2 regions of the Pseudomonas sp. 9.3L genome follow, and region 1 is predicted to be linked to the other one. Evidence: predicted binding sites of a transcription regulator. Region 1 holds the regulator's gene; the other holds the start of a gene.
What was found. Region 1 encodes sigma-54, which starts transcription at its own class of promoters, with help from an activator protein. Its sites were predicted from a motif close to ANTGGCATNNANNTTGCTNT; they were not measured.

Region 1 (8,014 bases):
GATTGCCGCCACGCTTGCCAGTACTGGCACCCCCGCGTTTTTCGTGCACCCTGCCGAAGCCAGCCATGGCGACATGGGCATGATCACGCCCGATGACATCGTGCTGGCCCTGTCCAATTCGGGCACCACGGCCGAGATCCTCACCTTGCTCCCGCTGATCAAGCGCCTGGGTATTCGGCTGATCAGCCTGACGGGCAATCCGGAGTCTACCTTGGCAAACGTGGCAGAGGTCAACCTCGACGCACGTGTGCAGCACGAGGCCTGCCCGCTCAACCTGGCACCTACGTCGTCTACCACTGCCGCTTTGGTGCTGGGTGACGCCCTGGCCGTGGCATTGCTTGAGGCCCGCGGCTTCACTGCGGAAGATTTTGCGTTTTCCCATCCAGGTGGTGCGCTGGGCCGCCGCCTGCTGCTCAAGGTAGAGCAACTGATGCACAGCGGCGCCGGGCTGCCCGCCGTTCGCCGAGGCACATTGCTCAAGGAAGCGCTGCTTGAAATGTCCCGCAAAGGGCTGGGCATGACGGTGGTACTTGAAGAAAACGGCGCCCTGGCAGGCGTCTTCACCGACGGCGACCTCCGCCGAACCCTGGACCGCAACCTGGACGTGCACCGCACGCCCATCGAGCAGGTGATGACTGTCAATGGCAAATCCGTCACACCGGACATGCTTGCAGCCCAGGCCCTGAAAATAATGGAAGATCATAAAATAGGTGCCCTGGTAGTGGTCAACGAACAGAACCAGCCCATAGGCGCGGTCAACATGCATGATTTTCTTCGCGCAGGGGTTGTGTAATGGATCGTGCCCTCCTGGAGCGAGCGAGCCGCATCAAACTGGCTATCTTCGACGTCGATGGCGTACTTACCGATGGCCGCCTGTACTTTCTTGAAGACGGCTCGGAAATGAAGGCGTTCAATACGCTCGACGGCCAGGGCATCAAAATGCTCATGGCGTCGGGGGTGACCGCCGCAATCATCAGTGGCCGAAACAGCCCCGCCACTGAGCGGCGAGCCCGTAATCTGGGCATTCCCCACCTGTACCAAGGCCGTGAGGACAAACTCGTCGTGCTCGATGAACTCCTGGCGCAGTTACACCTGTCCTATGACCAGGTCGCGCACCTGGGTGACGACTTGCCAGACTTGCCCGTGATGCGCCGAGTAGGCCTGGGCATGGCCGTGGCCAATGCCAACGATTTCGTGCGTCGGCATGCCCATGGGGTCACGCAGGCCAGGGGTGGCGAAGGCGCCGCTCGTGAGTATTGCGAGCTGATCATGCGAGCGCAGGGTAACCTGGATGCCGCGTTGAACCATTACCTGTAGGTTGACCAATGCAAAACCGAAAGCTCCTTACGCTGGCAACTGCCACGGTGCTCGCCGCACTGCTGATTGCCGTGGGCTACTGGAACCTCAGCCCTGAGCGGTTCCTCCACAACCCGAAGGCTAGCGTGGATGCAGGCACGATCGACTACTATGCGATCAATGCCCACACCGTACAGTACCTGCCAGACGGCAGCCGACAATATGAAATGACCGCTGACAAGGTGGAGCACCTCAAGACCAGTGAGGTCACTCATGTCACTGCGCCGGTGATGGACATCTACCGCGGCACACCCCTGCCCTGGCACGTGCGCAGCGATCGCGCCGAGGTCAATCCTGATGGTAGCGAGGTTGAGCTGATCGACGCCGTTCGCCTCAATCGTATCGACCAGCAAAACCGCACGACCGTGATTACCACGTCGCGCGCTACAGTCTTTCCACAGAAGCAATATGCGCAGACCGACCGAGACGTTAGAATCGAGGGCGCCGGTGGCGTAACGACTGCCAAGGGAATGAAAGCGTATTTGAACGACAGCAAGATCCACTTGCTGTCCACCGTAAGAGGACAGTATGAGGCTCGTTAAAACCCTCCCCTTCCTGCTTGGCCTGGGCGCGGTACTGGGAAGCGTGAACGCCTTGGCGCTGCCTACCGACAGGGACCAACCCATTCACATCCAGTCCGATGATGCCCAGCTCGATGATAAGCAGGGCGTTGCCGTGTACACCGGCGGCGTGATCATTACCCAGGGGTCGATGAAAATCACCGGCAACAAGGTAACGGTTACCCGAAATGCAACGGGCGACGTAGACGTATTCACGGCTGTGGGTAACCTGGCGTATTACGAACAGAAACCCGCCGCGGACAAGCCCATCGTGCAAGCTTATGCCGTGACGATCCAGTACTTCGCGGCTCAAAACCGCATCGTGCTGGTAGACAAAGCCAAGGTCATCAACGACGGCAACACCTCCGAAGGCGAGAAGATCGTTTACGACACCGTCAAGCAGGTGGTCAATGCCGGTCGCGCCACGGGCAGCAAGGTCACCGCGCCTCGCCCACGGATCGACATGGTCATCCAGCCGAAAAAGAAAACCGACCAGCCGCAGAAGGCGCAGTAATGGCTACGTTGAAGGCTCAGCACCTTGCCAAGAGCTACAAAAGTCGTCAGGTGGTCAGGGACGTTAGCCTGTCCATTGAAAGTGGGCAGATCGTTGGGCTGCTGGGGCCTAACGGCGCCGGCAAAACCACCTGCTTTTACATGATCGTGGGCCTGGTACAGGCCGACCAGGGACGCGTGCTTATCGACGACCTGGACGTCAGCCACCAGCCCATGCATGGCCGTGCTCGTGCAGGTATCGGCTACCTGCCGCAGGAAGCGTCCATCTTCCGCAAGCTGTCGGTAGCCGATAACATCATGGCAATCCTGGAAACCCGCAAAGACCTGGACAGCCCAGGCCGACGCAAGGCCTTGGAGAGCCTGCTGCAGGAGTTTCACATCACCCACATCCGGGACAACCTTGGCATGAGCCTGTCCGGTGGCGAGCGGCGGCGCGTCGAGATCGCCAGGGCGCTGGCAACCTCACCCAAGTTCATCCTCCTGGACGAACCCTTCGCAGGCGTGGACCCTATCTCGGTAGGCGATATCAAGCAGATCATTCATCACCTCAAAGCGAAAGGTATCGGGGTGCTTATCACCGACCACAACGTGCGTGAGACGCTCGATATTTGTGAAATCGCCTACATCGTGAATGATGGCCAATTGATTGCCGAAGGCGATTCAGCCACTATCCTTGCCAATGAACTGGTAAAGGAAGTGTACTTGGGGCACGAGTTCAGGCTGTAAATGTAAAACCCCTAGGCAAATGCCCCGGTTTCAGGCATATAATTTGCTTAAATTCGGGCGCCTTTTCCAGGCGCTTGCTATGGATGGCGCTTAGCGCCGGCAATCAAGGTGTCAAGCTCACGCCATGAAACCATCGCTTGTCCTTAAAATGGGCCAGCAACTGACGATGACGCCGCAGTTGCAACAGGCCATCCGCCTTCTCCAGCTATCTACCCTGGACCTTCAGCAGGAAATCCAGGAGGCGCTTGAGTCCAATCCCATGCTCGAACGCCAGGAAGAAGGCGACGACTTCGATAACGCAGACCCGCTGGCAGATAAGGTAGAGCACAACAGCCCTGCCGAAAACCAGGAGCCCGCGTTTCAGGAGGCCAACTTCCAGGAAAGCTCACCTGCCCCCGAAAGCAGCAGCAGCGAAGAAGGTGACTGGAGCGAACGAATCCCGGATGACCTGCCGGTGGATACTGCCTGGGAAGATATCTACCAGAGCAGCACCAACAGCTCCTCCAGTGGCGAGGATGACGACTGGGACTTCACCACCCGCACTTCGGTGGGTGAAAGCCTGCAAAGCCACTTGCTATGGCAGCTCAACCTCGCGCCCATGTCGGACAACGACCGCTTGATCGCAGTCACCCTGATCGATTGCATCAACAACCAGGGGTATCTCGAGGAAACCCTCGAAGAGGTGTGCCAGTCCTTCGATCCCGAACTGGACATCGAACTCGATGAGGTCGAGGCCGTACTGCGGCGCATCCAGCAATTCGAGCCTGCCGGTATCGGTGCGCGAAGCCTGAGTGAGTGCCTGGTGCTCCAACTGAGGCAACTGCCCGCAAAAACGCCTTGGCTTGCCGAAGCGCAACGGCTGGTGACCGAATACATCGAGCTGCTGGGCGGCCGCGACTACAGCCAACTGATGCGGCGCATGAAGCTCAAGGAAGACGAGCTTCGGCAGGTCATCGAACTCGTACAGAGCCTCAATCCCCGTCCGGGCTCACAGATCGAGTCCAGCGAGCCTGAATACGTCGTGCCCGACGTGATCGTGCGCAAGGACAGTGATCGCTGGCTGGTAGAGCTTAACCAGGAGTCTGTGCCGCGCCTGCGGGTGAATGCCCAGTATGCAGGCTTCGTGCGCCGCGCCGACAGCAGTGCCGATAACACGTTTATGCGCAATCAGCTGCAGGAAGCACGCTGGTTCATCAAGAGCCTGCAGAGCCGTAACGAAACGCTGATGAAAGTGGCCACTCAGATCGTGGAGCATCAGCGTGGCTTTTTGGACTACGGTGACGAAGCCATGAAACCCTTGGTGTTGCACGATATCGCCGAAGCAGTGGGCATGCATGAATCCACTATTTCACGGGTGACCACTCAAAAATATATGCACACCCCCCGCGGCATATACGAACTGAAATACTTTTTCTCAAGCCACGTCAGCACCTCGGAAGGCGGTGAATGCTCATCCACAGCCATCCGCGCGATCATCAAAAAACTGGTCGCTGCGGAAAATCCGAAAAAGCCATTGAGTGACAGTAAGATCGCTGGTTTACTGGAGGCACAAGGCATTCAGGTAGCACGTCGCACAGTCGCCAAGTACCGCGAGTCTCTTGGGATCGCGCCGTCGAGCGAACGCAAGCGGCTGATGTAACCTGGCCTGGGCATTGAGCATTCGCCTGGGGTGCCACCAGCGTTTCAGTGGCAGGTACCACACCTGCCTCTTTATGCCCTGGCAATAAGGAGAAGCGGTATGCAAGTGAACATCAGTGGCCATCAGCTAGATGTGACCGACGCCATGCGCAGTTACGTGACCGAAAAACTTGCCAAGCTTCAAAGGCACTGCGACAAGATCACCAGCGTTCAGGTCATCATGGAGGTCGACAAGCAGATGCAAAAGGTTGAAGCTACCATCCGCGTCCCTACGTCGGATGTGTTCGCTGAAGCCAAGCACGACGACATGTACGCTGCAATCGATCTCCTCACTGACAAACTTGACCGGCAATTGCTCAAGTATAAGGAAAAACAGCAGAGCCACCTCCAAGGTGCCGCCGCTCGCTGAGCCCCCAATGATCCGACTAGAAAACATCCTGACCCCCGGCCGTTCCTGCGTGAACGTGTCGGGAGGCAGTAAAAAAAGCGTCCTCGAACACATCGCAGGGCTCATCAGCAAGGACCTTCCGGGTGCTGACCAGCAAACCGTATTCGAAGCACTTCTCGCCAGAGAAAGACTCGGCTCCACGGGCTTTGGCAACGGTATCGCTATCCCCCACTGTCGCTTAGCCAAGTGCGAAGCACCCATGAGCGCGCTGTTGCATTTGCAGGCGCCAGTAGACTTCGACGCCATCGACGGCGCACCGGTAGACCTTATTTTCGTACTGCTGGTGCCTCAGGCCGCTACAGACGCCCACCTGGAGCTGCTGCGCCAGATCGCTAGCATGCTGGATCGCAAGGAAGTACGCGCCCGCCTACGGGCTGCGGAGTCCGGCGAAGCCCTCTATCAGGTGGTGCTAGACACCCAGGCTGGCGCCTGACATGCGCCTGGTCATCGTGAGTGGTCGCTCTGGCTCCGGCAAGAGCACCGCACTCGATGTACTCGAAGACAACGGTTTCTACTGCATCGACAACCTGCCAGCCGGCCTGCTGCCCGAGCTGGCCGAACGCGCCATTATCCATACCGAATTGGCACGCCCCCTGGTTGCAGTCTCGATTGACGCCCGTAACCTACCCAGTCACCTGTCGCGGTTCCCCGAGCTGCTAGAGGAGGTGCGCAACAAACATATCCAGTGCGACGTGCTTTTTCTGGATGCAGACGAAAACACGCTGCTCAAACGCTTTTCCGAGACCCGTCGCCGTCACCCACTAACCAGTGCAGATCGATCCCTTGCGGAGGCCATTCGCGCAGAAAGCCACCTGCTTGGTCCTATCTCGGATTTGGCAGACCTCAAGGTGAACACCACGCACCTGAACCTGTATCAGTTGCGAGACACGCTGAAGCTGCGCTTGCTGAATAAGCCCGAGGCCGGTACGGCCTTCCTGATCGAATCGTTTGGTTTCAAGCGCGGTATGCCCACAGACGCAGATCTGGTGTTTGACGTACGCTGCCTGCCCAACCCTTATTGGAGGCCAGAGCTGCGTGAGCACTCCGGCCTGGAGCAGCCTGTGATCGACTATTTGGCGGCTCAGCCAGATGTCGAAGAAATGTATCAAGACATCGCCGCGTACCTGGTGAAGTGGCTTCCCCGGTTTGCCGCCAACAATCGTGCTTACGTCACGGTTGCCATCGGCTGCACAGGAGGGCACCATCGCTCGGTTTATATCACCGAGCGGCTCGGTAAGCAGCTGCAACCGATCATCGATAATGTCCAGGTTCGCCACCGGGACCTCACCTGAACCCAAGGACGCCTCGCGTAATGCCCGCACTCGACATCACCATCATTAACAAGCTGGGTTTGCACGCACGCGCCGCCGCCAAATTCGTGGGCGTTGCCGGGCGCTTCCCCTGTCAGGTGCGTGTAGGCCGTACGGAAGCCAGCCTGGTCGATGGCAAAAGCATCATGGGGGTAATGATGTTAGCGGCCGGCAAAGGCACGCAAATTCATCTGAATACCGAAGGCGAGCAGGCCCAAGAGGCCCTGGACGCGCTGGCACACCTCATCAATGACAAATTCGACGAAGGCGAGTAGAAGCCAACGGCAGTTGGCGAATGAGGCCCTCCTGAACAACAAACAGGACGCTGTTCGCCAACTCCGCTTAAGCTCCGTTAGCTCCCAGGGATTATGACCCCCAAGCACATCATGGCAAGGGAGCCATAGGCGCCAGGAAGGCTTACGGTAATCAGGCAGCCTGCAGGGCAGCTTCGTAGCGCTTCTCAACTTCTTGCCAATTGATCACGTTGAAGAATGCGCCAATGTACTCAGGACGACGGTTCTGGTACTTCAGGTAGTACGCATGTTCCCACACATCCAGGCCCAGGATTGGGGTGTTGCCCTTCATCAGAGGGCTGTCCTGGTTGGCAGTGCTTTCAACTACCAGTTTTTTCTCGGGAGTAACGCTCAGCCAGGCCCAACCGCTGCCGAACCGGCTTAGCGCTGCCTTGGTAAAGGCTTCCTTGAACGCGTCGAAGCCGCCTACGTCTTGCTCGATGGCATCCTTCACCTTCCCTGTCGGCGCGCCGCCGCCCTGGGGGGTCATCACTTTCCAGAACAGCGAATGGTTAGCATGGCCACCGCCGTTGTTCGCTACCGGGCCTTTGAGTTTGTCGTCGAGGGTAGCGTGCTTGGCCATCAACTCCTCAACCGGCATTTCAGCGTACTCAGTGCCTTCCAGCGCGGCATTGAGGTTGTTGATGTAAGTTTGGTGGTGCTTGGTGTGGTGGATTTCCATCGTCTGGGCATCGATATGAGGCTCCAGCGCTTTGTAGTCGTAAGGCAGGCTAGGCAAGGTATGGGGCATGTCAGTGGACTCCGTATCGCGGATGGGCGCCGGTGTGGCGCGACTGTTGGCCCATGGCACTTGAGAGCAAACTCGTAGTGCGGGGGTATTCGCCATGGACGGCGATGAAACCCAGCAGTTCCGTATAGGTGCGATTGCTGTGACGAAGCGCAGCGTCCCGCAGGGCATAAGGAAGCGCTCGTTGGCGGACGGTGACCAGTAAATGCTCATGCGCGGCGCAGAAATACTCCGCGCTTTCTTCTGGCTGAAGCAACCGCAAATGCACGTCTGCCAGGTTGTGATGAGACACCACGAAGGCGGCGACCGCCTCTTCGGCATCGGCCCAGCGCTCGAACAGGATCTGAGCCAACGCCAGGGCTTGAAGGTAGTATTCACGCGCATCGACCCAATGCCCTTGGGCAAACAAGGCATTAGCGCGT
Region 2 (8,014 bases), 630 kb from region 1:
TCCTGCATGGCAGGAGCTTCCCCGATGATTTCTGGTGTGCGTGCCAGCACCGGCGGGGTGTCCAACCCTTGCTGTTCCTGGGCGTGTTGATTGGCGCGCTTGACCAACGAGACTGCTTCGTCCACATCGAAGGGCTTGGGCAGGTATTCGAACGCCCCTCCCTGGTAAGACGCCACGGCGCTGTCCAGGTCTGAATGAGCCGTCATGATGATGACCGGCAGGCGGGGGTGCTCTTCGCGGATGCGGGCTAGCAGGTCCAGGCCGCTTGTGCCTGGCATTCGGATATCCGAAATGATTACATCCGGTTGCTGGCGGGCAAGGCGGCTCATGACGCCTTCGGCACTGTCGAAGCTTTGGGTCGTCATGCCTTCCTGTTGGAGGGCTTTTTCCAAGACCCAGCGGATTGAGCGGTCGTCATCGACGATCCAGACAGTTTCACTACGGCTCATGACGAAGCAGCTCCTTGTTCCAGCGGCAGGAAGATCGAAAAGGTGGTGTGGCCAGGGTGGCTGTCACATTCGATCAGCCCTTGATGCTGGCTGATGATGGTCTGGGTAATCGCCAGGCCAAGCCCGGTACCGTCCGGGCGCCCACTGACCATGGGATAGAAAATCGTTTCTTGTAGTTCGGGGGGTATTCCGGGGCCGTTGTCCATGATGTCCATTTTCGCAACCAGCCGGTGACGGGTATGCCCAATGGTGAACTGGCGCATAGTACGGGTGCGTAACGTGATACGGCCTTGATGAGGGGCTGTTTCACCCCGGATAGCCTGCATGGCGTTGCGCACAATGTTCAGCACGGCCTGGATCATCTGTTCACGGTCGATGAGTACATCCGGGATGCTAGGGTCATAGTCGCGCACTAGGGTGATGCCCCCCTGGCTTTCGGCATCCACCAGGCTGCACACCCGTTCCACCACCTCGTGAATATTGGTCATCGCCAATGAAGGCAGTTTGTTGGAGCCCAGCATGCGGTCCACCAGGTTACGCAGGCGGTCAGCCTCTTCGATGATCACGTTGGTGTAGTCGCGCAAGCTGTCTTCCGGTAGCTGGCGAGCCAGCAACTGAGCAGCGCCCCGAATGCCCCCCAGCGGGTTTTTAATCTCGTGTGCCAGCCCGCGCACCAGCATTTTGGTGGTTTCCTGCTTTGAGAGCTGCGCTTCTTCCTTGGTGATTCGCAACAAGCGGTCCCGTGGATGGACTTCCAGCAACAACAAGGTTTCACCTTGGTTGAGGATCGGGGTTACCGCGTAATCAACGGTGATCGTCTGGCCGGTAAGTGCCGTTAACATGGCTTCGCGCTTGGTGAACGGGTGAGCCTGCTCGACCGCCTGGCGCAGTGAGTTAAGCGCTTCAGCCGATTCAGTGAACAGCTCACTGATGAACTGCCCATGGCTGCGCTGGCCACTGATCGCCAGTAGCATCTCGGCCGCAGGGTTCATGTATTCCAGGCGCAGTTCGGCGTTGAGAAGAATAGTGGCGGTCGTGAGGTTATCGAGTAACAGTCGGTGCAGCGCATCACTGATGGTCATGCGTATCCTTGACCTCTCTTGGCACATCGCGACCCAAGGGCGCGGTCTCGGTGCGAGGCAGGTTATGCCTGCGCCTCGCTGATGCATGCAAAATGCAAAATCCAAACCAAGCGCCGAAAAGAAGCGTGAATAGGCAGAATAAACCGCTTGATGCGCTAATTAAGCGTTTGTATGGGTAGGCTTTGCGCCAATTCAGCCCACGTAATAGCAAACGTTATAGGGCGAGCACCATAAAGGTGCAACCCTGGCGCGCTGATTGTCAGTCGTCTTCATCAGGCTTGCTGCTCAGCGGGCATTCTGGGCGAACGCCATAGTCATCCTTCTCACAAGGGTGGATGCGCCGCTTTTGAGCCAGCGAGGTACGTTGCACATGGAGAGGTTGCGGGGGCGTTCGCTCAATGACCACGCCTTGGCTGTCTACGATCTCAGCAGCGAGTTGATGGGTGCCTCGGTCCACGCCATGCAGGGCAATAACCGGGCTAGGCCCCGGCTCGCCTACGGGCGCGTTGTCGAGCAGTACCCGGTAGCGGTCCCCTTCAGCCAAGCCTGGTTCGCTGGTCAGGGTAACGATCACCTCTCCACCGGCATTACTGACCGTGCCATCGGGCAGGGGTACCAACACCCGGAGCATTTCATAGTGGGCCACTCGGGGGTTTGCCTTAGGTGTGTTGCGGGGGGCAGGAGTAGTGCTTGAAGGAGGCGCAGGCCTGAGGGGGTGCACACTCATACGGTTGCCTTCGGGCACCTTGACCGGCACTGCGCCTTTGCGCGGTTTATCGGTGTACACAGGGTTGCCCTGGGCATCGAGGTAGGTATACACCTGAGCGTGGCACACGCCGCTCAACGCCATTAGCGCTAGCAGCACCCAGGTGTTCATGGGGCGCTTACTCTCAACACGTAGATTGTGGTGGGAGGGCTGGTTTGCACCACCTCTGCACCTGTGAGCACCTGGACCGCAAGGCTATGCTGGCCACGGTCCACGTTGACCAGTTGCAGGCGAGGCACATTGCTGGGCGTGCCATACGCGACCCCGTCCAGGATCAACTGCAACACATGCCCCGGTGCCAGGCGCGGCTGAAGGTTAACCCCCACATCAAAGGTGCCGTTATTGGCGCGAATTGCCCCATCGGACGGTATACCGGAAAGCTCTAGGGTGGCGTAGTTCGCCACAGTGTTCTGGGGCGGCGCAGTAACTATTGCGGGCGGCTCTGGGGCACTGGATGGCTTGCTTTTAGGTATCTGCACGCTGTTGAGCGGGGGGAGCTTCATCTCCTGGGCCGGCTTGCCTGCAGGCGCGTGCTCTGAATACACCGTGTTGCCGTTGGCATCCGTATATTTGTAAATCTCCCCGAACGCGGGGGTACACAACAGTGGCAACAACAGGGCGATGGCACGACGCATGACAACTACTCGATAGACGCTAATGGGGGCCGGACGCAGCGTCGGCCCGATTAGCATAGATCAGACGGCCTTGGCGATCACGGGTTAATGCCCCGGCATGCACAGCTCACCCGTAGCGCGTGTCAAGGCAAGGCGGTGGAGGTCGTCACGGTCATTGCCTGTCAAGCCTTGGGCCACCCACTGGGGGCAGGCGGCGTCGTTGCGGTACGGCCCAAAGGCTGCCAATTGTTCCAGCAACGTCTGCTGCAAGGCATCAAGCTGTGGCCGGATGGTCTTTATGAGGTCGGGGCGCGGGGTGTCAGGTGCCTCGCCAGCCCCGCGCCACTGCGCCAGGTAAGCGTACTGGACCAGTTTGTTGGCTTCGATCTGGGCAGCGAAGAACTGCTCCACCAAGGCGGGTTCAAGCCTGTACTCCGGGGCCAGCAATACCGCACTGGCAATCACCTCGCGTTCGCGCGCCCGATCCTCCACGGCCTTTTTGGTGTCCCATTTGCTGAGCGCTACTTGGTCTGCGATGTTCAGCCGCTGCTCTATATTGCTCAGCAAGGGCGCAAGGGCAGCAGGTGCCGGTGCATCAGCCCAACTGTTCGTGGTGGCAAGCCCGGCTACGAGCAGGAGGCAGCGTGCAGAAAACATCGGCATGGCAGGATCCGCGTTGAGGATGGCGCCTTGTTATGCCAGTAATTGCGGGAGAGGGCTAGCAGGGTGCGTGCTACAGGTGCGCTGTTTTGAAACTGCAGGTTTCTTTCGACGCCGTTGGGCCAGGAGCGGCGGGGCCGTTTGCAGCGCCCATGAAAAAGGCCTCCCAAAGGAGGCCTCTGTGTACCGCTGCCTGATTAGACGCTGTAGTACAGGTCGTACTCAAGTGGGTGTACGAAGGTGCGAACCTTGATTTCTTCTTCGGATTTCAGCTCGATGTAAGCATCGATGAAGTCATCGGAGAACACGCCACCCTTGGTCAGGAAGGCGCGGCCCTTGTCCAGCTCTTCAAGGGCTTCTTTCAAGCTGCCACACACCTGCGGGATTTCCTTGGCCTCTTCAGGCGGCAGGTCATACAGGTTCTTGTCGGCCGCATCGCCAGGGTGGATTTTGTTCTGGATGCCGTCCAGGCCAGCCATCAGCAAGGCAGCGAATGCCAGGTAGGGGTTGGCAGCCGGGTCAGGGAAGCGCGCTTCGATACGACGGCCTTTGGGGCTGTTGACGTAAGGAATGCGGATAGAAGCAGAACGGTTGCGGGCAGAGTAGGCCAGCATCACAGGTGCTTCGAAGCCAGGCACCAAACGCTTGTAAGAGTTGGTCGATGGGTTGGTGAAGCCGTTCAGGGCCTTACCGTGCTTGATGATACCGCCGATGAAGAACAGGGCAGTGTCGGACAGGCCGGCATAGCCTTCACCTGCGAACGTGTTCTTGCCATCTTTGGAGATGGACATATGCACGTGCATACCCGAGCCGTTGTCGCCGTACAGGGGCTTGGGCATGAAGGTTGCGGTACGGCCATAGGCGTCAGCGACGTTGTGCACGACGTACTTCAGGGTTTGGGTTTCGTCGGCCTTCTTCACCAGGGTGTTGAACTTGACGCCGATTTCGTTCTGGCCGGCAGTCGCCACTTCGTGGTGATGAACTTCAACCGTCAGGCCCATCTCTTCCAGTGCGTTACACATGGCGGTACGGATTTCGTGGTCGTGATCGACTGGTGGCAAGGGGAAGTAGCCACCTTTAACACCAGGACGGTGACCCTTGTTGCCCCCATCGACGTCTTGATCGGTCATCCAAGAGGCTTGTTCGGAGAAGATCTTGAACATGGAGCCCGAGATATCAGACTTGAACTTCACTTCGTCGAAGATGAAAAATTCTGGCTCAGGGCCTACGAACACGGTGTCACCAATGCCGGTGGACTTGAGGTATTCCTCGGCGCGATGAGCAATGGCGCGTGGGTCGCGATCGTAACCTTGCATGGTGGAAGGTTCGATGATGTCGCACACCAGAATCAGGGTTGGCTCTTCGGTGAACGGGTCCAGCACAGCAGTTTCGTCGTCTGGCAGCAGGATCATGTCAGAGGCTTCGATGCCTTTCCAGCCAGAGATGGACGAACCATCGAACATCTTGCCGACTTCGAAGAAGTCGTCATCAAGGGCATCACGCGCGGGCATGGTGACGTGCTGCTGCTTGCCTTTGGTATCAGTAAAGCGCAGATCAATCCACTTAACGTCATGATCTTTGATGAGTTGAACCGACTTCGACATGGTGTCCTCCGGGTGGATTGGGACGTGCTGGGCAGCCCCGAGATTCATTGCTGCCGTCGAATAATCGACCAAGGCAACCTGCCTCACAAGGGAGCAATTTGCATGCCAGTGCCCTGAGATGGGCATTAAGGCCCAAATGCCCGGTTTTATGGGGCCTCGGTCGCTTGGGTAATTTTTGTCTGCACACTATGGGCGCACGCGTGCATTCTGGTGTTCCATTTTGGTGCCTCAATGAGTTTCGGCAGATAGTTGGTCAAAGCTTGAACAATTTCCGCTATAATACCGCCCCTTTTTTCAAGCTGAGCGATTGCGCGCGCTGTTCATGAAACTGATCGTTAAAGTCTTCCCCGAGATCACCATTAAAAGCCCGCCGGTGCGCAAACAGTTCATCCGCCAGCTTTCGAAAAACATCCGTTCGGTGTTGCGTGACCTGGATCCCGGCATTGCCGTGACCGGCGTGTGGGACAATATCGAGATCCAAACCATGGTGACCGATGCCAAGGTGCTCAAAGAGCTCATGGAGCGTTTGAGCTGCACCCCCGGCATTACCCACTTCCTGCAGGTGGATGAGTACCCTTTGGGGGACTTCGACGACATCGTCGCCAAATGCAAGCTTCACTTCGGCCACCTCCTACCAGGCAAGCGCTTTTCAGTGCGCTGCAAGCGAGGCGGGCGGCATACCTTTTCGTCCATGGACGTTGACCGCTATGTTGGCAGCCAGTTGCGCGAACAGTGCGCAGCAGCAGGCATCGACCTCAAGCACCCCGAAGTCCGCGTGCGAATGGAGATTCGCGACCAGCGTCTGTTCGTGGTGCATGGGCAGCACAAGGGGATCGGGGGCTATCCGCTCGGCGCATTGGAGCAAACCCTGGTATTGATGTCTGGCGGGTTCGATTCCACCGTGGCGGCTTATCAAATGATGCGCCGGGGGTTGATGACGCACTTCTGCTTCTTCAACCTGGGCGGCCGTGCCCATGAATTGGGGGTAATGGAAGTTGCGCACTTCCTTTGGAAAAAATACGGCAGTTCGCACCGTGTGTTGTTTATCAGTGTGCCCTTCGAAGAAGTAGTGGGCGAAATCCTTGCCAAAGTGGATGACAGCCAGATGGGTGTTATCCTCAAGCGCATGATGCTGCGAGCAGCCAGCCGCATGGCCGAGCGTCTTGACATACATGCCTTGGTAACCGGTGAGGCGATCTCCCAGGTGTCCAGCCAAACGCTGACGAACCTGGCTGTAATCGATGCTGTAACCCCCACCTTGGTGCTGCGGCCATTGCTCGCCACGCATAAGCAGGACATCATCGACACCGCCACGGCCATTGGTACGGCAGATTTCGCCAAGCATATGCCAGAATACTGCGGCGTGATCTCGGTAAACCCTACGACCAGCGCTCGCGGCTACCGTATCGAGCGTGAAGAGCAGCACTTCGACATGGCGGTGCTGGAAAGCGCCTTGCAGCGTGCCCGTCTGGTGTCCATCGATAACGTTATCGATGAGCTCGGCCAGCACGTGGAAGTCGAGGAGCTGACCCAGGCATTGGCTGGCCATGTGGTACTGGACATTCGCCACCCCGACGCCCAGGAAGATGACCCGTTGCTGGTCGAGGGCGCGCAAGTGCAAGCACTACCGTTTTATGCACTGAACAGCCGATTCAAGGATCTCGATCCTGGTCGGCAATACCTGTTGTATTGCGATAAAGGTGTCATGAGCAGGCTGCATGCTCATCACCTGCTCAGCGAGGGGCACGCCAATGTGCGCGTTTATCGTCCGGCATAGAGTTCCGGGGCTTAATGGCGGCAGCATCCGCCATCGCCCTCCCGACCACCGGGCTGCTTGACCCCAGTTTTTGCTATTGGCCGTATGACACCGTACGGCACACCGAATCCTCTGATCGAGATACACAAGTGATCGAAAATCTACGCAACATCGCCATCATTGCTCACGTTGACCACGGTAAAACTACCCTCGTTGACAAGCTTTTGCGCCAGTCGGGCACCCTTGAGCGTAACGAGCTCAACGACGAGCGCGTGATGGACTCCAACGACCAGGAAAAAGAGCGTGGCATTACCATCCTGGCGAAAAACACCGCAATCAAGTGGAACGGCTACGATATCAACATCGTGGACACCCCTGGCCACGCCGACTTCGGCGGTGAAGTAGAGCGCGTGATGTCCATGGTGGACTCCGTGCTGCTGCTGGTTGATGCCCAGGACGGCCCTATGCCACAAACTCGCTTCGTAACCAAGAAGGCGTTCGAAGCGGGCCTGCGGCCGATCGTTGTAATCAACAAAGTTGACCGTCCTGGTGCGCGTCCGGATTGGGTTCTGGACCAGATCTTCGATCTGTTCGACAACCTGGGTGCTACCGAAGAGCAGCTGGACTTCAAAGTCGTCTACGCCTCGGCCTTGAATGGCATTGCCGGTCTGGATCATACCGACATGGCCGAAGACATGACCCCGCTGTACCAGGCGGTCGTGGACAATGTTCCAGCGCCTGCCGTAGACCGTGATGGGCCGTTCCAGATGCAGATCTCGGCGCTGGACTACAACAGCTTCCTGGGCGTTATCGGCGTTGGTCGTATCGCTCGTGGTCGCGTCAAGCCAAACACCCCGGTTGTAGCTATCGATGCCAATGGCAAGAAGCGCAACGGTCGTATCTTGAAGCTGATGGGTCACCACGGCCTTCACCGCGTTGACGTTGAAGAAGCCGCCGCCGGCGACATCGTGTGCATCAGCGGTTTCGAAGAGCTGTTCATCTCCGACACCCTGTGCGATCCAAACAACATCGAAGCAATGAAGCCGCTGACCGTAGACGAGCCAACCGTTTCGATGACCTTCC

Region 2: a site for sigma-54 is predicted at 5,266-5,285, ahead of glnA (glutamate--ammonia ligase). Genes of this name have one in related genera too.

Annotation. Positions count from the first base shown of each region.
Region 1 covers NZ_JBZUBK010000001.1:3,623,432-3,631,445, forward strand. Annotated here, with positions in the region: gene AC4LE2_RS16785 (KpsF/GutQ family sugar-phosphate isomerase) at 1-793, shown strand, start outside; gene AC4LE2_RS16790 (KdsC family phosphatase) at 793-1,317, shown strand; gene lptC (LPS export ABC transporter periplasmic protein LptC) at 1,326-1,898, shown strand; gene lptA (lipopolysaccharide transport periplasmic protein LptA) at 1,885-2,430, shown strand; gene lptB (LPS export ABC transporter ATP-binding protein) at 2,430-3,155, shown strand; gene AC4LE2_RS16810 (RNA polymerase factor sigma-54) at 3,280-4,794, shown strand; gene hpf (ribosome hibernation-promoting factor, HPF/YfiA family) at 4,894-5,202, shown strand; gene ptsN (PTS IIA-like nitrogen regulatory protein PtsN) at 5,210-5,674, shown strand; gene rapZ (RNase adapter RapZ) at 5,676-6,533, shown strand; gene AC4LE2_RS16830 (HPr family phosphocarrier protein) at 6,554-6,826, shown strand; gene AC4LE2_RS16835 (superoxide dismutase) at 6,978-7,595, opposite strand; gene AC4LE2_RS16840 (DUF2753 family protein) at 7,597-8,014, opposite strand, start outside.
Region 2 covers NZ_JBZUBK010000001.1:4,253,637-4,261,650, reverse strand. Annotated here, with positions in the region: gene ntrC (nitrogen regulation protein NR(I)) at 1-449, opposite strand, end outside; gene glnL (nitrogen regulation protein NR(II)) at 446-1,531, opposite strand; gene AC4LE2_RS19720 (DUF4124 domain-containing protein) at 1,791-2,408, opposite strand; gene AC4LE2_RS19715 (DUF4124 domain-containing protein) at 2,405-2,932, opposite strand; gene AC4LE2_RS19710 (chorismate mutase) at 3,017-3,568, opposite strand; gene glnA (glutamate--ammonia ligase) at 3,769-5,175, opposite strand; gene thiI (tRNA uracil 4-sulfurtransferase ThiI) at 5,498-6,952, shown strand; gene typA (translational GTPase TypA) at 7,081-8,014, shown strand, end outside.